3 regions of the Sporomusa rhizae genome follow, and region 1 is predicted to be linked to each of the others. Evidence: riboswitches for the same ligand, from Rfam matches in the RefSeq annotation. Region 1 holds a riboswitch; each other region holds the start of a gene.

Evidence for each region. A riboswitch is a leader RNA that binds a small molecule or an ion and turns the genes downstream of it on or off. The one in region 1 is predicted to bind lysine.
Region 2: it holds a riboswitch for lysine, as region 1 does, so the genes downstream of both, SRRS_RS26775 (amino acid permease) here and lysA (diaminopimelate decarboxylase) in region 1, are expected to answer to the same signal.
Region 3: it holds a riboswitch for lysine, as region 1 does, so the genes downstream of both, SRRS_RS15175 (YfcC family protein) here and lysA (diaminopimelate decarboxylase) in region 1, are expected to answer to the same signal.

The regions. Positions count from the first base shown of each region.
Region 1 covers NZ_CP156925.1:3,828,844-3,837,395, forward strand. Annotated here, with positions in the region: gene SRRS_RS18115 (ATP-binding protein) at 1-599, opposite strand, end outside; gene ercA (alcohol dehydrogenase-like regulatory protein ErcA) at 589-1,752, opposite strand; gene lysA (diaminopimelate decarboxylase) at 1,932-3,191, opposite strand; lysine riboswitch at 3,345-3,520, opposite strand; tRNA gene SRRS_RS18130 (tRNA-His) at 4,048-4,123, opposite strand; tRNA gene SRRS_RS18135 (tRNA-Met) at 4,131-4,206, opposite strand; tRNA gene SRRS_RS18140 (tRNA-Asn) at 4,380-4,455, opposite strand; rRNA gene SRRS_RS18145 (23S ribosomal RNA) at 4,607-7,522, opposite strand; rRNA gene rrf (5S ribosomal RNA) at 7,840-7,956, opposite strand; rRNA gene SRRS_RS18155 (16S ribosomal RNA) at 8,178-8,552, opposite strand, start outside.
Region 2 covers NZ_CP156925.1:5,707,845-5,716,396, reverse strand. Annotated here, with positions in the region: gene SRRS_RS26785 (hypothetical protein) at 1-533, shown strand, start outside; gene SRRS_RS26780 (hypothetical protein) at 779-1,228, shown strand; lysine riboswitch at 1,480-1,647, shown strand; gene SRRS_RS26775 (amino acid permease) at 1,759-3,180, shown strand; gene SRRS_RS26770 (nitrogen regulation protein NR(II)) at 3,600-4,961, shown strand; gene SRRS_RS26765 (RNA ligase RtcB family protein) at 5,327-6,394, shown strand; gene prfH (peptide chain release factor H) at 6,399-7,007, shown strand; gene SRRS_RS26755 (WYL domain-containing protein) at 7,125-8,120, opposite strand; gene SRRS_RS26750 (WYL domain-containing protein) at 8,145-8,552, opposite strand, start outside.
Region 3 covers NZ_CP156925.1:3,197,655-3,206,206, forward strand. Annotated here, with positions in the region: gene SRRS_RS15165 (ABC transporter substrate binding protein) at 1-939, opposite strand, end outside; gene SRRS_RS15170 (peroxiredoxin) at 1,159-1,713, shown strand; lysine riboswitch at 1,993-2,173, shown strand; gene SRRS_RS15175 (YfcC family protein) at 2,354-3,757, shown strand; gene SRRS_RS15180 (M20 family metallopeptidase) at 3,778-4,944, shown strand; gene ablA (lysine 2,3-aminomutase) at 5,068-6,345, opposite strand; gene SRRS_RS15190 (amino acid permease) at 6,410-7,801, opposite strand; gene SRRS_RS15195 (3-keto-5-aminohexanoate cleavage protein) at 8,317-8,552, opposite strand, start outside.

The DNA.
Region 1 (8,552 bases):
ACCTCAATCAGTGCATCATTACATTTTGTAGTAAATTTAAAAGCATTACCTAGGAGATTTTCAAACAGTATCTGTAGCATTTTGGTATCTCCGTATGCTTTAAGTCCCGGCGCAATAGTAACAACTACATTCCTGTCAGGCTGCGCCTGCTTAAGCATTTGCGCAACCGCATCAACAAGAGCACTTATATCGATTTCCTGTTTAACAATTTGACTACGACTAAGCTGCGACAAATTTAGCAATCCGTCGATCAATTCAGCCATACGCTGGCTTGCCAAACGGACTCTGTTTAGATACTCTTTTCCTTCATCGTCCAGCCGGTCACCATAATCCTCCAGGATGGCCAAACTAAATCCATCAATACTACGGAGTGGCGCTCGCAAATCATGCGACACCGAGTAGCAAAAAGCCTCTAGCTCCTTATTGGCGGCTTCCAGTTGTGCCGTCCGTTCTGCTACCCGTTGTTCAAGCTCGGCATTTAGTTTTTCCAACTCATCCATCCGCTGCTGTAGTTCCGGATAATAACTTTTACGAATAGACTTTTTACCAAGCCCTATTAGCTTGTCCCGCAGGTCCTTGGTATTAGAATCATAATGCATGGCGGAAAATCTCCTCAATATCTTTTATGCTGGCCGTACGTGGATTGGTAGCCAAACACGGGTCTAAAACAGTGCTGCGAGCTAACGTAGGAATATCGGCTTCAGTCACACCAATATCTGTTAATGTTTTGTGTATACCCAATTTTTCCAGGAAGGACTCGATTTTTGTTAAGAGCAACTTTTCCTTATCATCTACAGCCATACCAGCAAAATCAAGCCCCATTATCTCACCGATTTTTTCGTACCGATCCCGGCAAGTGGGGAAGTTAAATCTCATAACATGCCTTAACAGTATCGCGTTACATTCGCCATGCGGCAAGTCGAACATCCCGCCTAAGCTATGGGCCATAGCATGTACCGCACCTAAAACAGCATTAGAAAATGCCATTCCTGCCGACAAACTACCCAACATAGTATAATTTCGGTATTCAATATTCTCAGGACTACGCAACGCCAATGGCAAATACTTACTCATCAGCTCAACCGCTTTTAAAGCATGCAGATCGGTTAATGGTGAACTGGCTGTTGAAACAAAAGCTTCAATCGCATGGGATAAAGCATCTATCCCCGTGCAAGCGGTAAGATAGGGCGGCATGGACGTTAGAACTACTGGATCTATCAGCGCAACATCCGGCACCAAAGCTTTGCTGACAATAGCCATTTTTGTCTTCCGAATGCTGTCAGCAATGATGGCAAATTGTGAAATATCAGCTGCACTGCCAGCTGTTGTCGGAATGCAAATTAGCGGCGGCATAGGATTGATCACTTGGTCAACGCCTTCAAATTCATTGATGTGGCGTTCATTAGAAAAAACTATACCGATTCCTTTTGCGCAATCCATTGGACTACCGCCACCGACTGCAAGTAATAAATTACAGGCATTTTCGCGAAAAATATGTGCGCCATTCATTACATCATAGTCACGGGGATTAACATGCACGTCCTCAAATACAACATAAGAAAGAGAATGCTTTTTCAAACTGTTTAAAACGGGTTCCAGCCAGCCTGCCTTATTCACCCCAGCATCAGTAACAACCATTACTTTTCTGGCACCAAAGTTCCTGGCATACTGCCCCGCGAGCTCGATAGCACCAGTCCCAAAAACAAATTCAGGTACAACAAATTTACGTAATTCAAGAATGGCTGCAGTCATACCTTCCCCCCCGTATTTTTGTTATTTCAATTGTAACAAAAATTTACACCCAATGGTAAATAAATGTAAATATTTTAATTCATTTAAATAAAAAATCTAATTTTTTACTTAGTTTTTGACAAATTCTGTAAAATAAAAAAATCACCCGGTATAATATCCGAGTGAATTTTTTATTTAAATTACTTTTCAATACTGGAAAAATCAAGTGTTGCAAAATAATCTTCCATAGTCTCCGCACGCCGGATAAGTTCTACCTGTCCGTCTGCTTTCAACAGAAGTTCTGCAGAGCGCAGCTTACCGTTATAATTAAAGCCCATAGCATGACCATGTGCTCCTGCATCATGAATAACAAGAACATCACCGACGTCAATCATTGGCATTTTGCGGTTAACAGCAAACTTATCGTTGTTCTCGCAGAGAGAACCAGTAACATCATAAATATAGCCAAGTGGCCATTCTTCTTTACCCAACACCGTAATATGATGATAAGCACCATATAAAGCCGGACGCATTAAGTTAGCCATACAAGCATCTAAGCCAACGTAATTTTTGTAGATTTCTTTTTTATGAAGTACAGTCGATATTAAATATCCATATGGGCCGGTAATCATACGGCCGCATTCCATCGCGATTTTAAGTGGTGCAAGACCGTTTGCTGCAATCTTAGTCTCGTAGGCTTTCTTAATCCCTTTGCTGATAATAGAAAGATCCACCGGCTCCTGTTCAGGACGATAGGGGATACCAATACCGCCGCCGAAATTTACAAACTCAATCTTGATATCCAAAGTACGATAAATCTCTATAATGAGATCGAACATCATATTGGCAGTTTCAATAAAATAATTGGGGTCCAGCTCGTTAGATATTACCATGGTGTGAATACCAAAACGCTTTACGCCGCGAGCTTTCATAATCCGGTAAGCATCAATTAATTGCTTGCGAGTTAAGCCATATTTAGATTCTTCCGGATTACCAATAATCGAGTTGCCACCTTCACGTAGTGGGCCAGGATTGTAACGGAATGAAATCATCTCCGGAATACCAGCGTGTTTATCTAAATAATCAATATGACTAATATCATCCAAATTAATAATAGCACCTAACTCGCGAGCCTTCTCAAATTCAATGGCCGGAGTATCATTCGAAGTCAAAATTATCTCTTCGCCCTTCATGCCTGCTTTTTCAGCCAAAATAAGTTCAGGTAACGAGCTGCAATCAGCTCCCAGTCCCTCTTCTCGCAAAATTTTCAATAAATGCGGATTAGGAGTAGCTTTTACAGCAAAATATTCCTTAAATTCTGGAGCCCATGAAAAAGCATTAATAAGCTTACGAACATTTTGTCTAATTGCTTGCTCATCATAAATATGAAATGGCGTTGGGTACTTCTTAATCACTTCAGTTATTTGTTCTTTTGTAAACGGCAATTTTTTTTCAGCCATTGTTTTCGCCTACCCTTCAATAAATTTAATATACAAAGATTTGATCTCACCAATTCATTATCAGAAAGAAATAGATTATACTTTCCAATAATATAAAAAACAGTCTGCGCTCAATCCCGCAAACTGCTTATAGACACAAAAAGTGTACTCGCTGTGCAAGATAGCGCTCCATCTGAAACCCTTCAGATGACAGTTTTGCATCTCTTAAATACAAAACCAGCAAAAGTCTTCGGCCAAAACTCTCACTTCGGCGGTCAGCCCCTTTCAGCATCTTCATCGCTGCCGGCTCTACATACTTACTCTTGGTCTACCGCGCCTCTATCAAATATACAATATTCAATTGTTTATATAATAGCAGTACATTCTTTCAATGTCAATATGCCGTAAGTGAAATATTTCGCTCTCACTCTCACTGCCAAAAATAGGGAATCGATTACTTGTCTCGATAATAAGACCATATACAATGCAATCCACGTATAGTACCACCGCAACGACAACCTGCTTGCCCGCATAAACGAGTACAAACCTCCACGCCAGATATAGCCGGTTTAACCTCGCGCTGCCTATTCCGCCAAAAAGAAGTTTCTGGCGCTGAAACCTTTACTCCCAAACGGCAAAACCATTTCCAGAGTCTCATACTGTCCACTCCTTTATACTTACTAGTATTAGTATAAAAGAGTAATTAACAAAATGCAGTGATAGGTATCACAGGATAAAAAAAACACGGCTTGCGCCGAGCCTTTGGCGACTGCGGAAGCCGATGTTGCTCTTATCCAGCGAAAGTTATACTTTTTATCAGGATAAAACACAAAACGGAAATCTATTTTCATAGATCTCCGTTCTAATTTAGAAATAATGGGGTGACTGGAGGGTCTCGAACCCTCGAGTACCGGAGCCACAATCCGGCGTGTTAACCGCTTCACCACAGCCACCATAATATGGTTGCGGGAGCAGGACTTGAACCTGCGACCTTCGGGTTATGAGCCCGACGAGCTACCAACTGCTCCATCCCGCGATGTGAGGCTTCTCGAGCAGGACTCGAAATACGACTGTTGATAACACGTCATCTGCGTCGTTGTCACTGCGGGCGTCCCCTCCGACGTACTTACCAGTACGACTACGGCGACGTCCTCGCTCCGCCTAGCATCTGACATGTTCTAAACGGTCTAAGCCGTAATATTAGAAAAGTGGCTCCTCGAGTAGGACTCGAACCTACGACCGATCGGTTAACAGCCGATTGCTCTACCAACTGAGCTATCGAGGAATGTTTTATCACTCAAGGAATTATATTTTACCACAGTTATCAGTTGTTTGCAACTTGTACTTTTTGGCAATATATATATTCCCTAAAAACTTCACAGAAGAAAGACTACGCAATTTGGTTACAATGTTTGCACATGTGCAAACGAGGTATTTAAGTCAAGTCCTCGGCCTATTAGTACCAGTCAGCTGAGTGGATTGCGCCACTTACACATCTGGCCTATCAACCTTGTGATCTACAAGGGGCCTTACTTCTTTCGAATGACAGACCTCATCTTAAGGCTGGTTTCACGCTTAGATGCTTTCAGCGTTTATCCTTTCCGGACGTAGCTACCCAGCTGTACTCCTGGCGGAATAACTGGTACACCATTGGTCCGTCCACTCCGGTCCTCTCGTACTAGGAGCAGTTCCCTTCAAGTCTCTTACGCCCGCGATGGATAGGGACCGAACTGTCTCACGACGTTCTGAACCCAGCTCACGTACCACTTTAATGGGCGAACAGCCCAACCCTTGGGACCTACTTCAGCCCCAGGATGTGATGAGCCGACATCGAGGTGCCAAACCTCCCCGTCGATATGGACTCTTGGGAGAGATTAGCCTGTTATCCCCAGGGTAGCTTTTATCCGTTGAGCGATGGCCCTTCCACTCGGTACCACCGGATCACTAAGCCCGACTTTCGTCCCTGCTCGTCTTGTCTGACTCGCAGTCAAGCTCCCTTCTGCCTTTACACTCTTCGCGCGATTTCCATCCGCGCTGAGGGAACCTTTGGGCGCCTCCGTTACTCTTTCGGAGGCGACCGCCCCAGTCAAACTGCCCGCCTGATACTGTCCCGAAGGTCGTTACTCTTTCGGTTAGAACTCCAGTAAATAAAGGGTGGTATCCCAACATCGACTCCAACAAGACTTGCGTCCTATCTTCTAAGTCTCCCACCTATCCTGTACATCATTTACCAAAACTCAATGTCAGGTTGCAGTAAAGCTCCATGGGGTCTTTCTGTCCAGTCGCGGGTAACCTGCATCTTCACAGGTATTTCAATTTCACCGGGTCCCTCGTTGAGACAGTGCCCAAGTCGTTACACCTTTCGTGCGGGTCGGAACTTACCCGACAAGGAATTTCGCTACCTTAGGACCGTTATAGTTACGGCCGCCGTTTACCGGGGCTTCAATTCACAGCTTCGATTGCTCTAACCGCTCCTCTTAACCTTCCGGCACCGGGCAGGTGTCAGCACCTATACGTCAGCTTTCGCTTTAGCAGGCACCTGTGTTTGTGGTAAACAGTCGCTTGGGCCTCTTTTTTGCAACTCTTTTCCGCTTCGATCGTTTCTAATCTACACGGTGTAAAAGCTCCCCTTTTCCCGAAGTTACGGGGACATTTTGCCGAGTTCCTTAACGAGGGTTCTCCCGCGCACCTTAGGATTCTCTCCCCGCCTACCTGTGTCGGTTTACGGTACGGGCACCTAATTTCTCACTAGAAGCTTTTCTCGACAGTGTGGGATCAATGAATTCGCCGTTATCTCTAACAGCTATCTGTCACTCCTCAGGCTTTTCACAGAGCGGATTTGCCTACTCTGCACCCTACAAGCTTCGACGCGAATTTCCATCCTCGCGCTCATCTACCCTGCTGTGTCACTCCATTGCTCAAACGATTTTAGGTGGTACTGGATTTTTAACCAGTTGTCCATCGCCTACGCATTTACGCCTCGGCTTAGGTCCCGACTTACTCTGAGCGGACGATCCTTCCTCAGAAATCCTTAGGCTTTCGGTGGACAAGATTCTCACTTGTCTTTTCGCTACTCATACCGGCATTCTCACTTCTTATCAGTCCACATGTCCTTACGGTCATGCTTCTACCCAATAAGAACGCTCCCCTACCCATGTCATAAGACATGCCATAGCTTCGGTTCCGTGCTTTAGCCCCGGACATCTTCGGCGCACAATCTCTCGACCAGTGAGCTATTACGCACTCTTTAAATGGTGGCTGCTTCTAAGCCAACATCCTGGTTGTTTCGGAAATTCCACATCCTTTGCCACTTAGCACGGCATTTGGGACCTTAGCTGATGGTCTGGGCTGTTTCCCTCTTGACTACGGATCTTATCACTCGCAGTCTGACTCCCAGGCTAAAGTATAGCCATTCGCAGTTTGACAAGGTTCAGTAACCAATATGGCCCCTAGCCCTATCAGAGCTCTACCGTCTATACTCATTACCTGAGGCTAGCCCTAAAGCTATTTCGGGGAGAACCAGCTATCTCCGCGTTCGATTGGCATTTCACCCCTATCCACATCTCATCCCAAAGCTTTTCAACGCTCACGGGTTCGGTCCTCCACGCATTTTTACCTGCGCTTCAACCTGGACATGGATAGATCACTGCGGTTTCGGGTCTACAATAACTAACTCTCGCCCTTTTTAGACTCGCTTTCGCTTCGGCTCCGTGTTTTCCACTTAACCTCGCTAGTTACTGTAACTCGCCGGTTCATTCTTCAATAGGCACGCCGTCGACCATATAAAGGTCTTCGACTGCTTGTAGACATACGGTTTCAGGTTCTCTTTCACTCCCCTCCCGGGGTGCTTTTCACCTTTCCCTCACGGTACTATGCGCTATCGGTCGCCAAGGAGTATTTTGCCTTGGAGGGTGGTCCCCCCTGCTTCCCACAGGGTTCCTCGTGTCCCGTGGTACTCTGGATTCTGACCATTAGGCTCTGTCTTTCGCTTACAGGGCTTTTACCTTCTGTGGCCTACCTTTCCAGGTAGTTCGACTAGACCTGACCTAACTTCTGTCAGTCCTCAACCCCAAAGAGCAAAGCTCTTTGGTTTGGGCTCTTCCCCGTTCGCTCGCCGCTACTTAGGGAATCTCGTTTGATTACTTTTCCTCCGGGTACTTAGATGTTTCAGTTCCCCGGGTGCCCTCCTAACTTACGTTAGGTGACGGTGCATTACCACCGCCGGGTTCCCCCATTCGGAAATTCATGGATCAATGTCTGCTTGCGACTCCCCATGACTTTTCGCAGCTTACCGCGTCCTTCTTCGGCTCTTGGCGCCTAGGCATCCACCGTATGCCCTTACTAACTTGACTTAGTTACGGCAGTTTAGTGCACGTCATCTGCGTCGTTGGTCCTCGAAGTGTTTGCTTACGTACTTACCAGTACGCGCGCGGCTCACTTCTCCGGTCCGCCTAGCAGCTAACGCACACTAAACAGCCTAAGCCGTTACATAGCTTACGTTTTGCCTTCAGTATATCCTAATTGCGCGTAAAGAACTTCTCATATTATATATGAGGAATTACTTTACTTTTGCTTTCTTCTGTGCAGTTTTCAAGGAACATCGGAACATCTATGTTATCAGATTTACTTGTATGTTTCAACAAGTATCTTCTGGTAATTTTCGTTCCTAAACCAGCAACTTCCTAATCTCCCAGGCCGTTTCCAGCCAAGTACCTTCGGCGTTTATGGGCTTAACTACTGTGTTCGGTATGGGAACAGGTGGAGCCCCACAGCTATCGTCACTAGATTTTTGTTTGAAGAAATTTGCATTCCCTCAAAACCAAACAATGTAAGAGATACTACAGCCACCGCCGTTCTATCGAATCAATTTATACTAATTCAGTACTTACATACCGTCGCAGTATTATTCTCGATTCAATATGCGGATGGTGCGTCTAGTATCGTAATGCTTGCCAAATGTACCGACCTGGAAGTAGTTCAGTTGTTACACCGAACGGTTCTCCCTAGAAAGGAGGTGATCCAGCCGCACCTTCCGATACGGCTACCTTGTTACGACTTCACCCCAATCATCGGCCCCACCTTAGACGGCTGGCTCCTTACGGTTACCCCACCGGCTTCGGGTGTTTCCAACTTTCGTGGTGTGACGGGCGGTGTGTACAAGGCCCGGGAACGTATTCACCGCAGTATGCTGACCTGCGATTACTAGCGATTCCGACTTCACGGAGGCGAGTTGCAGCCTCCGATCCGAACTGAGAGCTTGTTTATGCGTTTGGCTTACCTTCGCAGGCTTGCTTCGCTTTGTTTAAGCCCATTGTAGTACGTGTGTAGCCCAGGACATAAGGGGCATGATGACTTGACGTCATCCCCGCCTTCCTCCGCATT
Region 2 (8,552 bases), 1.9 Mb from region 1:
TTGAGGGATTATTGCTGGAAGCCGACTTGAATCAGGCTCGCAAACAGTTTATTGGCAAAAAAGTCTATGTGAAAAAGCGATTTTTGGAACTTGAGGATAAGCTAGGGGGTGACACGCCGCAAACAATAGCAGTAAAAATTGCCAGCGGGGTCCAGGTAGTTGGAGTTCGCGCCGGAATCCGTACCGACGAGCCAATACAGTTAATTGTTTTGGTCGATGGGCAAAGAGCGGTCTTGCCCCTTGCATATAGTTGGACTAATATACGTAGTTCTGCCTGGAAACAGACTCAGCCATGGCAGGAAGTGCTATTTACGGAAGACCCACGCGCCAGAATGGGTTGGCCGCAAGAAGTCTGGGATAAGGTTGAAGCCGGCTCAGTAGATACGGGAATGACAAAAAATCAAGTAGAGCTTAGCTGGGGACCGCCCGAAGATATAATTGATGATCCTTATGGAAGCTGGAAATCAGTTTGGAAATATGGCACCAGCTCGCTAATATTTAAAGGTGACTGCCTTATATCGGTAGAAAACTAGTAGTTAAATCAAACGGCGATGCTTTGGAGAAAGCGCTGCCGTTTTTTTTTGCTGTTAAGTCTCTTTTGCAATAGCAGATACATGATATAAAATAAATGGATAATATATAAATAATAATTCGATAGCAACAAAGGCTATCGCAACAATTTGTCGAATAGACTTATTATAAAAAGAATCCTTTGGTTTATTTCCTATATTGCTGCATAGTTAGTCAAGTCTGAGCTATTGGTGAGGAGGTTCAGCGGGTGGATTATCAAATGTTGAAAACACAAGATAGTATTGTAAGAAATAAAATATTGATGGCAGAGTTAGATGAGGAAAAGATTAAAGTACTCCGCAAATATGATCTTCACTGTAATACCGATTTATTTTGGGAAAGGCCTAAGGACAAATATCCTCAAAAGATTTTTTTCAGTCATAAATTTGTAAAAAAGTCTTCAGTTATCCGAGTTATATTTTATATATACCAGTTATGTTTTGCCAAGGTAAAATATTTTGAGCGAAACTGGGATGAATTTGTACCGTATATCCATAGCTGGCGCGATGGTTTTGTTGAATGTGAACTGTATGATATGGAGTTTATAAAACATAAATACTCAGATATTATTTTTGATCTGCGGGATTTGAAAAGAATTACCGATATTAAAGAGTTTCTTGCAATTTGTGATTATCTTGACGGTTTAAAGAAACGATAAATACTGCTAATACAGAGTTGGTTGTTTAGAGAAAAAAACCTTCGGGCACCTGCTTTGAGGACTTTTTTGTATGATTTTTGTCAGGTTTTATATACAAATAATCATTAATGATCAAAACATGTAAGCTTGTATAAAATATTCAGAAATATTTTCGCTGATTTTTTATTGACAGCAATTATTAATAATACTAAAATTAGAGACGAAGAATTTTTGTCTTCGAAATAAAAACAAAATACTAAGATGTCCTTTCAGGATGAAGTAGAGGCGCAATTAATATGAGTACCTGCGGTGAGGCGGCAGCGATGAGCCGCAGCAAAAGGATTGATTGCCGAAGTCCAGATGACGCCAAGCACTCTGGGCTGGGCGTACAGTGAATAACTGTGCGACTGTCGCCGATATGGTGGAGCGCTATCTCATTCGGGCAACAATAGCAGTGTATGGTTTTGTTGTCTGGAGCTGTTTTATTAAGACAGTCGATCGCGCTTTCGACTGTCTTTTTATTTTGGAGACGTAGAAAGAAGGGAATTATTATGTCTGAAGCAACAGTGGATTTTGAGAAACTGTGTCCTGACAAGAAAGGTCTTAAGCGGGATTTGAAATCGCGCCATCTAATGATGATTTCTGTCGGTGGCACAATCGGAACCGGGTTATTCTTAGGTTCGGGGCAAACGATTAGTCAGGCCGGGCCGTTTGGCGCTATACTGGGCTATGCGGTTGGTGGCATTGTTATGCTGCTGGTATTGTTAAGCCTCGCCGAATTGTCTACTGCTATGCCGATTTCTGGTTCATTCCAGTCTTATGCTTCCCGTTTTATCTCGCCTGGAGCAGGTTTTACGACCGGCTGGCTGTATTGGGTTAACTGGGCGACTTGTATTGCTGCTGATTTTACGGCGGCGGGTATTATTGCTAATAACTGGTTTCCTGAGATTCCTGTATGGGTTTGGTGTGCCGCGTTTGCCATTGGCTTGGCAGTATTAAATTTAATCTCTGTTAAAAATTATGGTGAAGCTGAATTTTGGTTTGCTGGTATTAAGGTAACTGCAATTATTGGTTTCATTATTTTTGGTGCAGCATTAATGTTTGGTGTCGTTGGCAACGAAGGAGCCATTGGTTTGTCTAATTTTAATATTGGACCAGATATTTTCCCTAATGGATTCTTTGCCGTATTTTTGTCAATGATTGCCGTAGTATATTCTTTCCAAGGCGCTGAGCTTGTTGGTATTGCCGCTGCGGAATGCGAAGACCCTGGCAAAAATGTTCCCCGGGTTATAAAAGGTGTTACCTTCCGGATTATCCTGTTCTATGTAATAGCGATTTTTGTGTTGGCTGCAACGATTCCCTGGCAAGAAGCCGGAGTATTGGAAAGCCCGTTTGCGCATGTATTTAGCCGTACCGGCATGCCGTTCGCGCATACCCTTATGAGCGCTGTTGTACTTACTTCTGCATTGTCAGCAGGTAACTCCGCGTTATACGCCTGCTCCCGTCTTCTCTGGTCCATGTCTAAGGAAAACCTTGCTCCTTCCTGGCTTGGAAAGCTCAATAGCAACGGTGTTCCTTTCAATGGCGTATTAATTACGCTGGCACTTGCCGGTCTTTCTCTGTTGACTCAGGTATATGCTGCTGATACTGTGTATCTTTGGTTAATGTCCAGTACCGGTTTGACGGGGTGCTTAATCTGGATTATTATTGCCTGGTGTCAAATCAATTTCCGCAAAGAGTATCAGAAACTTGGCGGTAAGCTTAGTGATTTGATTTTCCGGACTCCGATGTATCCCATTGTTCCTATTTTGACTATCATTTTGAATTTCGCAATCATATTCAGCTTGTACTTTGATGAAACACAGCATATTGTGTTGTATGCCGGTACAGTTGTAGTAGCCGGAATTTATCTGTACTACTGCTTGTTCCACAATAAAAAGAAGGATATAACCTCACAATCTTCGGCTAATTAGATGGTTTTATGATCAGTTACCTAGAGTCTTGTTTTGCATGTGCGCTTATGGTGTAGACAAGGATAAAGAGGCTAGTAGAGTATTGATTTAACTGCATATAACATAACCGCACCTTTACGTTGAAGTTGAAAGGTTGCGGTTATTTTTTTAGTAAAGTTTAGCCTATAGAAATATAAAAATTTTGGCGAAGGGTGTTATTTTTGCGTCTTTCTTAAGAAAAGAGTTTATTTTCCTTTTTCAGATAAATTTTACTAAAAAAGGAAGGAATATCCAAGTGAATTGCAGAACATTATTACTCGAAGGAGGGAGTAGTACTGAGTAGTTCAATAGTTCATAAATTTTATCTTCTTATAACAGTAGTAATAACTGCAATAACTATCTTTGTCGGTTATCAATATATCGAACAGGAACGACAATTAATGATGACAAGTCTACAAAATGAACTAAAGGATGCAGCTTCCGAAGTTGAGAGATCGTTTTATAGAAATCAATTTGCTGAAGATAACGTAATTGGCGCATTTGACGAAGAAGATAAGGCTTCAATGTTAAACGCAAAATACCAGCCATATATTGACCAGTTACAAAATAAATATCCTAACTATGGATTGGGTATTTACTCTCGAAATTTGGATCGAGTGATAGCCGTAACTGACCCAACTCCGGATAAACTAAATAAAGCAAAATATGACGACAGGTATTTTAAAATCTTTGAGACTGGAAAAATAGAAAAACAGGAGAATACACCTTCCATTGATTTTTTAAACAGCCGGATTCTAAATCTGCAATATCCAATAAACGTCGATGGAGAAACAATTGGTTTCACATGGGCTTGTGCTAAAACAGCGGATATTCAAAATGCTGTAAACGATATGATTTTCCGGTTGACAATATACTGTATTCTCATCTGGTTTATTTCTATTATATTAGTGCGGATGATCTTTGACCGATTATTAAAAGCTATAAATAATCTTATCACTCAAATTAAAGAGGATAATACAAGTGCTGAGAGCTTTAAGGATTTTCCCGAACTTATCCCGCTGGTAAATACAATTACAGAACAACGGGTAGCATTAGAAAATGCCTATCAGCAACGCGAAAAAATGCTTGTCGAATTGGCACGAATTAATCGTTTGGATTTGGTAGGGGAAATGGCGGCTAGTGTTGCCCATGAAATCAGAAACCCGATGACGTCGGTTCAGGGCTTCCTACAGTTCGCGCAAAAAAAGTGTGATAGAAAAATAGCCGAATACATGGATACCGCGCTAGAGGAATTGGCGCATGCAAATCAGATCATTGACGATTTTTTGGCCTTAGCACGGAACCGGTTCGTAGAAAAATCCCCGGAAAACATAAATGAAATAATTCGTCGCTTAGAACCTATAATATATGCTGACTGTATGAAAAAAGGAATTGTGTTAGATCTTAACCTCAAAGATTTACTCCCTGTTTTTGCCTCCGGAAAAGAAATCAGGCAGCTAATTTTAAACCTAACCCGGAATGCTATGGATGCCATGAGTAAAAACGGTCGCCTCATAATACAGACCGAGTACGACGAGGGCTTTGTTAAATTGACAATTGCCGATAACGGAAAAGGTATACCTGTGGATGAATTTGAAACAATATTCGAACCATTCTTTACAACAAAGGATAATGGGACAGGTCTCGGGCTTGTAGTTTGTCAAAGCATTATCGAGCATCATGGCGGAACGGTAAAAGTCAACTCTGAAGTAGGAAAAGGAACTGTATTTACAATTACATTGCCTGTATATCAGGGAGAATGAGAGAAAGACAGGCGTTGCCTTTGGAACATCCAGAGACAACGCCTGTCTTTTGCTAATGGGTAACTAGAATTTGAGTTTTTAACGACCTGAGTAGTAGTCTTGACAATCATAGGTAAAAGCCATATTATAGTATTAATACAAATATTAGGCAAAAGGGGTGCTTTGTTATGTTGGTAATTGCTGTTTTCGAGGTGAACGAAATTTAATAGTATTTTTTTAAGACAACCACACGCCTAATATTTTTATTGATTTGGCACGATAGGTTATCGTGTTTTTTTGTTGCCTTTTTTAGGGTAGCTAGTAGGGTCGCAGTTTGGTTGCTGCGACTTTTTTTATTTTTACAAATAAACAATAAGGGGAATTGCATGAGCAATATAACAATTATATCGAATGAAAAGAATTGGATAGAACAGACGGCCATCAATCAATTAGAAGCACTGGCAAACTTGCCAGGGGTAGTACAAACAGTGGGACTGCCGGATTTGCATGCTGGAAAGTCACCGGTCGGAGCGGTGGTAGTTTCTGAGGATGTAATATATCCACATATTGTTGGTGGGGACATCGGTTGCGGGATGGGACTATATGACACGGGGATTGAAAGCAGAAAGTTCAAGCTTGACCGATGGGTTACAAAGCTCAGCAACATTCGGGAGTTAGCCGATATTCAGACAGATAATCCATATGAAGAGCCAAGTCCCATTTATGACTTAGGAACTATTGGTGGAGGTAACCATTTTGTGGAATTTCAGGTAGTGGATAAAATTTACGACAAAGAAGTCTGTATGGCGCTGCAATTGGACGAAGCAATGCTAATGTTGTTAGTACACAGCGGCTCCCGTGGCTACGGGCAAAGCATTTTGAATACGTATGATAATCCTCAGGGCCTTGCGGCAGATGATGAACAAGTGGAGTGTTATTTAACAGAGCATGATAATGCCGTGTTGTGGGCTGCGCGAAATCGTAAAATAGTAGTTAATAAGCTGCTTGCTTATTTGGGATATACTCCGCGGCCGAAAAAGTTAATTGATTGTCAGCATAATTTTATTGAGCGAAGAGGCGATAGGTTTATTCACCGTAAAGGTGCCGTGTCTGCCGAGAGAGGGCCTATTATTATCCCGGGCTCGCGCGGTTCACTCACTTATGTTGTAGAGCCAACAAAAAACACAGCCATGGCGGCCTTTTCGCTGTCCCATGGTGCTGGCCGGAAGTGGGCAAGGAGTCTGTGCAAATCACGTATCCGTAACAAGTATGATCGTGATACTATTCGCCAAACAAAATTAAAAAGTCGGGTGGTATGTCATGATACCGACCTATTATTTCAAGAGGCGCCGGAAGCATACAAAAATATTGATACTGTAATCGATAGCCTTTTGCAATTTGAGCTAATCAATGTTGTTGCGACGCTTAGGCCAGTGCTGACTTATAAGGGGTGATACTATGCTGATTCAAATAAGTTCCGGAAAAGGTCCTTTAGAATGCGAACTGGCAGTCGGAAAGTTTCTAAAAGCATTACAGATAGAATTTGGCGATTTGGAAATCGTGAGCCAAGTAAAAAGCAGCTATGTCAATTGCTTCAAATCTGTAGTTATAAAAACAGACAACAAGGTAGATGAAATTATCGGTACAGTCAAATGGATAGCGCAAAGCCCATTCCGTCCAAAACATAAGCGCAAAAACTGGTTTATCGGGGTTAGCCTCTTTAAAGAAAACCGAAAGCAGGATTTTGATACAGAACTTGTCCGCTTCGAAACATTCAGAAGCGGAGGCAAGGGTGGACAAAACGTGAATAAGGTTGAAACCGGTGTTAGGGCGACACATATTCCTACCGGTGTTAGTGTTGTATCTACTCAAGGCCGCGACCAGCATATCAACAAAAAACTGGCGCTAATCCGATTAAATGAAATCATCATGGAACAGAATATTGCGCAGGAAATGCTGTTGAAACAAACCATGTGGATTCAACATGAATTGCTAGAGCGGGGAAAACCTGTCCGGGTTTATGAGGGGGCGGAGTTCAGACTGCTCAACGCGGAGCATAGGAAATAGCGCCATGACGCTGTTTAGATTCTATGCTTTGTAAATGAAAGAAAACTATTGCCTGTCAGGCAATAGTTTTCTTTCATTTTTAAGATAGGGCGCGAGAACATTTAAAACTACAAGGCACTATACTTCATCAGAAACTTTAACAAGTAGCTGCTTCTGGTTTGCTATGCGTTCGACGAGTTGTTTTCTAAAATCCGCCGGTCCCAATACTCGAATAATTGGGCCAAAGGATAGAAGCGTAATCAAAAGTTCCATCTCATCTACTTCATAATAGTAAATTTTCATAAAACAGGTTTTTGTGATTTCATCATATTCCGAGATGCGTTCGAAATTAGACAGTTGAGTAAAGATGCGCTCAAAGCCGTTACGCTCATTTGTAATCTCGATTTCAACCGGCTGGGGTATGCGAAGACTCTGGATATATCTTGCGAGGCCAGCAGGCGCATTCCAGTCCATAACTTTTACCGAGGTAATGCGGGAAAGATTTAATTTATAGAGACTTTGCAGCTTTTTCTGGCGTAACCTCACGCCAATGAGCCGGAATTTGTTGTCCTTTAGCGAGTACTCAAGCTTATATGGGGCGATATAGGCGGAAAGGCGGTTGCCTTTGCCGCTCTCGTAGGTAATCAGTAGTACCTTGGCTGTTTGAATGGATTTAAGGATAGTCGAGAAAAGGATCTTATATTCTTTACTGTTGTAATCATCACCGTCATTTGCCATGTCTATAGGCAAAATATAATCCGGATTATAAAGCGGCTCAACATCGGAAAGTAAGGAACGGTATGAGGAGTATTCATTTTCGTCAGCAAACAGGGCAAACCGTTTATCATTTATGATTGCTTTCAGCCAGCGTTTTTGCAGTGTTGTTAAGGTAAGCGGCGGGAGGCTTTTAGCTATTGGCGATAAACAGCCGGAAAAATCTTTTTTTAACAAGCAATAGCTTTCTTGATTGGTGTTTAGCAGATAGGGAGTTAGAGCTAAGGATGTTTCGGTAAAACCAAGTTCAGCAACTATTGCAGCAATTTCACTGGCTGTAAGTTTACGTACGGCAGAAGCCTGTAAGACCTGGTTTATAATGTAAAAGTATCTGCTGTGAATCTCACTAAACAGCTCCATAGTAGTCCTCCGTTCCTAGCGTGACTATTCCTCATATAAGTGTGTCATGCGTTCGATATCATCGAGAAATTGCTTAATAACTTGTTTGTTAGAGCCATTTATCGATATGATTCGTCCAATAAACGTGCGCAGCCATGGTACCATTTCCTGTGTATCGGTGACTTCAATGCGGTATGCAAAAGTATTATCGGCTAATTTTTCAATTATCCCATGTTTGCCTTCGCGTTTAAGCCGGGTAAGTACGTAAGCTTCGGTGCTTTCATTAATAGATAGTATCATTTCAAGCTGTTCCATATAATTCTTTCTGCCTAGGTAGACACCCCAGGTGTGGGAAAGCCTGGTTTCAAGTTCGGCTAATTGTTTTTGAAAAGTATCGTATTTCTCTAATACCTTAACGTTTTTGAGATAGTCCAGACGGTATGAGAAGAAATT
Region 3 (8,552 bases), 630 kb from region 1:
AGCCGTTTTTCCCTGTAAAATATCCACCGCACTATCTGCGGCTTGGCGCGATAAAGACTTGGTATTTATCATATAACCACCGATGCAACCGCTCCCTATATAAGGTTGCAATAGCCCAAACACCGGTACTTGCGCTACTTTAGAAATCTCTTTGATTACATCAGTAGGAACATAGCCTACTCCATTTACATCCTGCTGAAAGGTCAGAAAAAGAATTGCAGCATTTCCTCTTATCTCTTGTATATACTCAATCATATCTTGGTAGGCTAAATCATCAAGATAGATAAGCTCAGTGCATTCTGGTATAAGTGAAAATTGCTGCGTTATATTTTGCAGTGTATTTTTCTCCATAGCACTCGCACCAAGCACAATATAAATTTTATTAGTATCCGGTTTTAGATCAAGAATTAGCTGCAATGCTTTATCCGTATTTTCAAGCAAAGGAGCTATAACGGTATAGTTTGTTGGTAATTCCCGGTATCTATTCATTTCCTGAAAGTACGCATAAGCTACCAAAATAGTTGGTGTATCCCCAAATATTTTAGTCCCATATTGCTTAACAAAATGCGTAGCCGGCTCCCCGTGAACAATAATTATATCCGGGCGACTGTTTCTATATTTCTGCCAAAGTACAGTTTCAAGGTTTTCAATAAAGCTATCATTGTTTGAAAATCGCAAAAGATCTAATGACTCATGAAATATCTGAAACGCAGTGTTCGGGTCTTCCGCCAACCGTTGCCTTATGCCATCCGCAAATAAAGCATAGGCGGGAAAATCTGAGCTATAGGAAGAAATAATCAGTACCCTTTTTGTCCTTGTCCCTATAGCCTGTTCGCTCCAAACAGTGTTAGTTCCTAAAATAAAAATAACTACAATAACAGCTAACAAAACCAAGTTAATTCGCCAACGAAAACAACGTAGAATAAAGAAATCATTCATTAACAAATGCTCCCAAATAAATGTTACAATCAGTTAAATTTTTAGCTATTCTTCGCCATACAACTTGTTAATTCCTCCAATATATAACATAAATTTACATTATGTTGTTTTGGAGTTAGTCTTACGTTAAATCATTGTTTGCGTTATTGCGATTATTGTTTAGATTTGCTTGTCTTGGAAATAATAAGCTTACACTTTTAGGTAGAAAGGGGATTCGCTATGCTCAACTCATCTGCACCAAACTTTTGTCTTCCAGCGTATTATCAAAAAAGTCAGCAAGATATCTGCCTTTACGATTATAAAGGGAAGTGGACTTTTCTATTATTTTACTCGTCAGACTTCAGTTTTGTTTGACCAACAGAGTTGTCAGCAGTTGCTGACTTATATCATGAATTTCAAAATTGCGGAGCAGAAGTTCTGGCAATTAGTACCGACAGTGTTCTGGCTCATAAGGTCTTCGCCGAAGTCTCGCCTCATGCGGCCCAAGCCACTTTTCCTCTCTTATCTGACCGTAACGGTGACGTGTGTAGGTCATATAATGTTTATTCTCCTTCCAAAGGTACATCGTATCGGGCAACATTCCTAATTGATCCAAACAATATAATTCGACACTACGCGGTCTATCCGGACGAAATTGGCCGGGAAATAAAAGAAGTATTGCGAATACTTCAGGGGTTACAGTTGTACGACCAGACCAATCAGCTTGAACCTGCTAACTGGCACCCCGGAATGGCTGGTATATATAGTGATATTCAAATAGCCGGAAATATCTAACGGCAAAAAAACTAAAGGTAAATAATGGTGTATTAATATTCATAAGGGTTGGCTTATGCCTCCTATATACATGAATATATATAATTTAAAAAACTAAATATCAGAGTCTTAAGATAAAATCCGCTTTTCAAGCCGTAAGGCAAAATAGCGGATTTTTCCACTTTTCAAACCGAAATCTTACATATTTCCTCTTTTTTTTTAAAATTAGGGCAGGAAATATACAGTTCAATATAGTATATAAGTAAAAGCATAGATTGTATGATAAAATGAATAATACTATTTTCATATAGAGGAGCGGAGTATTATCAGTAGACACAGTGAGCCAGCAGGTAATGAGCTGTGCTGAAAGGAATATCCGCCGAAGTAAAAGTTATGCTAAAAACTTTTGCTGGTCTTGTTATTGAATAAATACTTGACTGTCGCCCAAAATGATTTCTTGAGGCGGAGCGCTATATACCAGTTGGAAAGTTGACTTTGTTTCCTTAAACGGTTGTGGAATGCGCTCACAACCGTTTTTATTTTCCTGTTTATTAATAAACGACATACTATTGCCCGCAGCTTATTCCCAAAAACACCAAGGTAAGCACCTTGCTAAAATATATAGCATTTCACTTTAAATTACATAACAGGAGGATCCAAATTGCAAAAAAAAGCAGAATCCATTAGAATGCCCCATACATTTGCCATTATATTTGCCATTATACTATTGGTAGCAGCCGCAACCTGGTTTGTACCAGGCGGTGAATATGATCGTGCCAAAAATAAAGCTGGCAAAACCGTTGTTGTGGCTAATACTTACCACCAGGTAGAAAGTAAACCACAAGGTGTTAAAGAAGTGTTTATGTCCCCGTTAAAGGGTATGGAAAAAGCCGCTAATATTTCTGGCTTTATTTTAATTGTTGGTGGTACCTTTGCCGTTATTCAAAAGACGGGCGCTATTGACGCCGGCATCATGAGAATGATTCGAAAGCTGAAAGGTAAAGAAATTTTACTAATTCCAATAACTATGACACTCTTCTCCATTGGCGGCGCCGTATTCGGAATGTCAGAGGAAACCATCCCGTTTGTCGGTATATTTGTGCCAATGGCTTTGCTAATGGGCTATGACCGGATAACCGGCATGTGTATCCCTTTTCTTGCTGCAACTACCGGTTTTTCCGGAGCTATGCTTAATCCGTTCACAGTCGGTATCGCACAAAGTATTTCCGAATTGCCGGCTTTCTCCGGAATCGAATATCGCACCGGAGTTTGGCTAGTAAGCACAGTAATCGCCATTGCGTTTGTCATGTGGTATGCCAAACGGGTTAAAGCCAACCCTGAACTTAGTCCTACTTACGAGGAAGATAAAATTACCCGGGAAAAATTACAGCATTTAAACGAAAGCGATGCAGTTATGACAACAGGTCAGCAGGGAGTTTTAGCATTACTTACGGCCAGTATGGTACTTATCGTTTTCGGTGTATTACAATGGGAATGGTACATAGACGAAATTGCCGCCGTCTTTCTGGGTTGTGGAATTTTGTCCGGCGTAGTTGCCAAGATGAGCGTTAATGATGTTGCCGAAGCCTTTACCATTGGTGCCAAAGATATGGTTGGTACAGCAATTATTTGTGGCCTGGCGCGTGCGATTGTTGTTTTAGCTACTGACGGCAAAATTATTGACACCATTTTATACTCCATGGCAGCTCCCCTAGCTGGTCTGCCCGCTTTAGTTTCCGGGTATGCTATGCTTGTGGTTCAAATAATCATTAATTTCTTCGTTAGTTCCGGTACCGGCCAGGCTGCGCTCACTATTCCGATTATGTCCTCGTTGGGAGACTTAGTCGGGATAACCCGGCAAACCACTGTCCTTATTTATCAGTTTGGCAATGGTTTTACCGACATGATTTTCCCTACATCCAGCGTGCTTATCGGCTGTTTGGGGATGGCAGGCATTCCTTGGTCAAAATGGGCCAAATGGGTTCTGCCACTTCAAGTTGTTTTCTTTATTATGTGTATACTAGCAATCACCCCGGCAATCATAATGAACTGGGGTCCGTTCTAAGGATATAAGGAGCTGACATTATGAAAAGTAGAATTTCGCAAGAAGTTGACAAATTGCAAGAAGTTTTATTTAATCTTAGTGATTCCATTGGTCACAATCCTGAGCTGGGCATGCAGGAATTTCAATCTGCCGCCAAGCTTACCGGACTGTTGAAGGAACATGGGTTTAACGTTGAGATGAATATTTGCGGTTATGAAACGGCGTTTAAGGCTGTTTATGATTCGGGCAAATCCGGGGCGACGATTGCCTTTCTTGGCGAATATGATGCTTTGCCGGAGATTGGACACGGCTGTGGTCATAATATGATTGGTGTTATGGCCGTTGGCGCCGGAATTAGTCTTAGTAAACTTCTCAGCGACATTGGCGGTCGGGTTGTTGTCTTGGGAACACCGGCCGAGGAAACAATGGGTGCTAAAGTAGCCATGGCTCGTGATGGAATTTTGGCTGATGTTGACGCGGCACTTATCGTCCATCCACATGGTAAAACACATACTAGCGGCGTCTCACTAGCCATGGACGCTCTCCAATTTAAGTTTAAAGGACAAACCAGCCACGCTGCTGCGGCCCCGGAAAAAGGCATCAACGCGTTAGATGCCGTTATCCAAACCTTTAATGGAATAAACGCCCTGCGTCAACACGTCACATCAGATGTACGAATTCATGGTATTATTACCAAAGGCGGCGTAGCAGCCAATATTGTGCCAGATCATGCAGTCGCCCAATTTTATGTCCGGGCCAGAAAGCGCAATGCGTTAGATAAAGTAGTTGAAAAAGTAAAAAACTGCGCCCGTGCATCTGCACTAGCCACCGGCGCTGAATTATCCATAAGCAATTACGAGCTTTCTTACGATGATATGAATACCAATCATAAATTGTCCGAAACCTTTAACATTAATTTGCAGGCGATAGGCGAAACCAATATTAATCCTGCACCGGAAAGCTACGGCTCTATTGATATGGGTAATATAAGTTATGTAGTCCCCGCTATCCATCCGTATATCGGCATCGGCAATGAAACCTTGGTAGGTCACACGGTGGAAATGGCGGCAGCCACTTTCACACCGGCCGCTCATCAGGCGCTGTTGCGCGGAGCTAAAGCCATGGCGCTGACAGGTTATGATTTAATTACCAATACAAGTTTACTGGCGGAAATCAAAAAAGAATTCACGCAGAGTATAAATAGCTAATTTATCCAGGAAATTGCTACAGCCTAGATTAATAGATTAATAGATTAATAGATTATTTGTAAAATAAACAACCAAAACCATGTAAGTAGGTTTTGGTTGTTTATTTTTACATGATAGCTTGAATTACTTAGCTACTTGTAAAATTACTTTTTCCTGTTGTTTCTCATTCGCCGGCCGTACAGGTCGTTCCAGTGAGCAAGTTTCACCACTAAGCAGCGCCGTCAAACCGATTTTGCTGTCACGGTGATGGCTATTGCATATTTCACAAGGCTTTTCCGGATCAACAATATGACGCGGCTCGGTATAAGTCGTAAAAACGCCTTCGTAGTTTCTTAAGATAACTTTGCCAGGACTTTCCGAGACTAGATATTGTGGCATAACCGGAATTTTTCCTCCACCGCCAGGAGCGTCAACTACATAAGTAGGTACTGCCAACCCGGAGGTATGTCCCCGCATATATTCAATTGCCTGAATTCCCGAGCTAATCGGTGTTCTAAAATGTTGTATACCTTTTGACATATCACACTGATAGATATAGTAAGGTCTTACCCTAATGGTCAGCAACTGTTGCATTAACTTTTTGAGTAATTCTGGACAATCGTTAACTCCCTTTAGTAGCACAGCTTGGTTGCCCAGGGGTATCCCGGCATCCGCCAAACGAGCGCAGGCTTCCCGGGACGCCGGTGTGATTTCGTTTGGATGGTTAAAGTGTACATTAACATAAACCGGATGATAACGTTTCAGAATATCGCAAAGAGCCGGCGTGATCCGCTGCGGCAGAACGACCGGTGTACGTGTGCCAAAACGGATAATTTCCACATGTTTAATTTGACGCAGTTCTTTTAGGACATATTCAATCAAAGAATCGTTGATTAAGAAGGAATCACCGCCAGACAACACTACATCCCGTACTACCGGCGTTTCCCTGATATATTGAATGCAGCGGTCAATTTGTTCTTTTGTGCGCGCCTGGTCACAAGCTCCGGCTATACGCCGTCTGGTACAATGCCGACAATACATGGAACATTGGTCTGTTAATAGCAGCAGTACCCTATCGGGATAACGGTGAGTTAATCCAAAAACCGGTGAATCCTCATCCTCATGCAGTGGATCTGCCATATCAAAATCGCTAAAATCCAACTCCGCTGCCGTCGGCACAGCTTGTTTGCGAATAGGACAATTAACATCTTGGGGATCAATCAAAGTTGCGTAATAAGGAGTGATCGCCATTCTTAAAGTTTGTAAACAATTGTGGATTCCTTCTTCTTCTTCCATTGTCAGCGGAAGAACCTGTTTCAACTGCTCCGGGGAAGTAATCCGGTTTGCTACCTGCCACCGCCAGTCTTGCCATTCTTCTTCTTTCACATTGGCCCACAACGGTATATCACGATAATCTCTCATTCTTTTACATGCCCCCTAAATAAATTTAGCGATTACTCAGTTAATTAATCAATCGGTACCAACATCAATGCTGGCGTAAATCTACTTGATCCAAAGGAATCAGCTTGGTTTTGTGTGAATACTTATACCATAAGTAGATTGCCAAAAATATCGGAATACCGATATAGGATGCAGCCATGCCATACCAATCGATGGTCTCGCCCAAAAATGCGCTGTAATTTTGCCCGAGAATTACAATAAAACAAAGAACCAGAGCGAACAGCGGTCCAAACGGGAACCATTTAGCTCTGTACTTAAGTTCATTTATATCACGTCCTTGTTTGACGAAAGCCCGCCGAAACCGGTAGTGACTGATAGCAATTCCCAACCAGACAATAAATCCGATCATACCGGTAATATTGAGCAACCAAATATATGCCTTACCTTCGCCAAGCAGCGATGTAATAAATGCCAGCAAACCAAAAGCGACTGTGATGTACAATGCATTAGCCGGTACACCACGTTGGTTGAGGTTCCCAAACAACTGTGGCGCTTTTCCTTCTTTCGCCAAAGCGTACAACATGCGCGTTGAAGCATAAATCCCTGAATTGGCACACGACAATACTGATGTGAGAATAACTGCGTTCATCAGTGATGCGGCGATACCAAGGCCAGCCCGGCTAAAGATAAGAGTGAACGGACTGACTGAGATGTTTTCTACATCAGCGCTAAGTAAATTTTCATCGGTATACGGAAGGATAAATCCAATAATAATCAACGCGCCTATATAAAACAGCATAATCCGCCAAAATACAGTATTAATTGCTTTCGGAACATTTTTCTCCGGATTCTCGCTCTCACCGGCGGCAATCCCTAACAATTCCGTACCTTGGAAAGAAAAACCAGCAATCATAAATATACTCAAAATTGTACCAAAGCCACCAACGAAAGGCGCTTCCCCAATAGTCCAGTTAGTAAATCCGGGGGCATTGCCGCCTACGCCCAGTATAATTAGAATTCCTGTAAACAAGAATACTGATATAGTGACAACCTTAATTCCAGCAAACCAAAATTCACTTTCTCCATATGCCCTTGTTGACAGCAAATTAAGAGCAGTTAAAAGTGCCAGAAACAACCCGCTCCAATAATACCCAGGAATATCTGGAAACCAAAACCTCATAATAATTGCACCTGCCACTAGCTCCGCCGCTAGACAGGTAGCCCAGTTTAACCAGTAATTCCACCCTATGGCAAACCCTAAGGCAGGGTCAACAAACCTTGTCGCATAAGTTCCAAAAGAACCGGAAGTCGGTAAATATGTCGCCATTTCTCCCAAACTTGTCATCAAAAAATAAACCATTATCCCGATTGCCCCGTAAGCTATTAAAGCACCGCCAGGACCCGCACTACTTATTGATGCACCACTGGCTACAAATAAGCCGGTACCTATAGCTCCGCCAATTGCAATCATATTCATGTGCCGAGTCTTTAAACTTCGCTTCAGTTCTCCTGGTTCCGAGTAATTGACATCGCCACTACCGGTACTTTGGCTTTTTTCGATTTTCAAGTCGCCACTCACTTAATTCACTCCTTTTTCTTAACACATCAGCCGGTAACTCAATTTTCGAGTTTGGGATTATTATTTTTTGTAAATTCAGATATTTGCTTCGACCAGGAACCTATATACATCACCTTCTATATTTCTCTATTTCTAACACTAGCAAATAGTTGCAAATACCATGCCAAATTGCTCACCTTATATGCAGAGCTAGTTTCCTACCTTCACAAATCAGTTAACCGGCATTCATGACTAAAATTCGGCATCCTGTAACAGCATTTTTATGCTATACACGCCGAATATACCTAAACTTATAGAGCCGCCCAAATTTCGGCCTGATGCCAGAAACTGGGCGGCTCTTTAAGTCTAATTTCCGAATAAAAATAATATCCGGCAGGTTTTACTGCCGGATATTATCACACTCAAAAAAGATTCTACCTGATTAATCCCAGAATTCCTCTTGCTTCATCCGGTGTTGCGACTTGTCGTCCTAATTCTCCTGCGATTCTCGCGATTCGTTCCACTAATTGTGCATTGCTGTCCGCCAAAACACCCTTGGCATAATATACGTTATCTTCAAACCCGACACGAACGTGTCCTCCCATGACAATGGCCATGGTTGCCAGAGGCAGTTCACTACGGCCAATTCCCGCTACACTCCAGGTGCTTC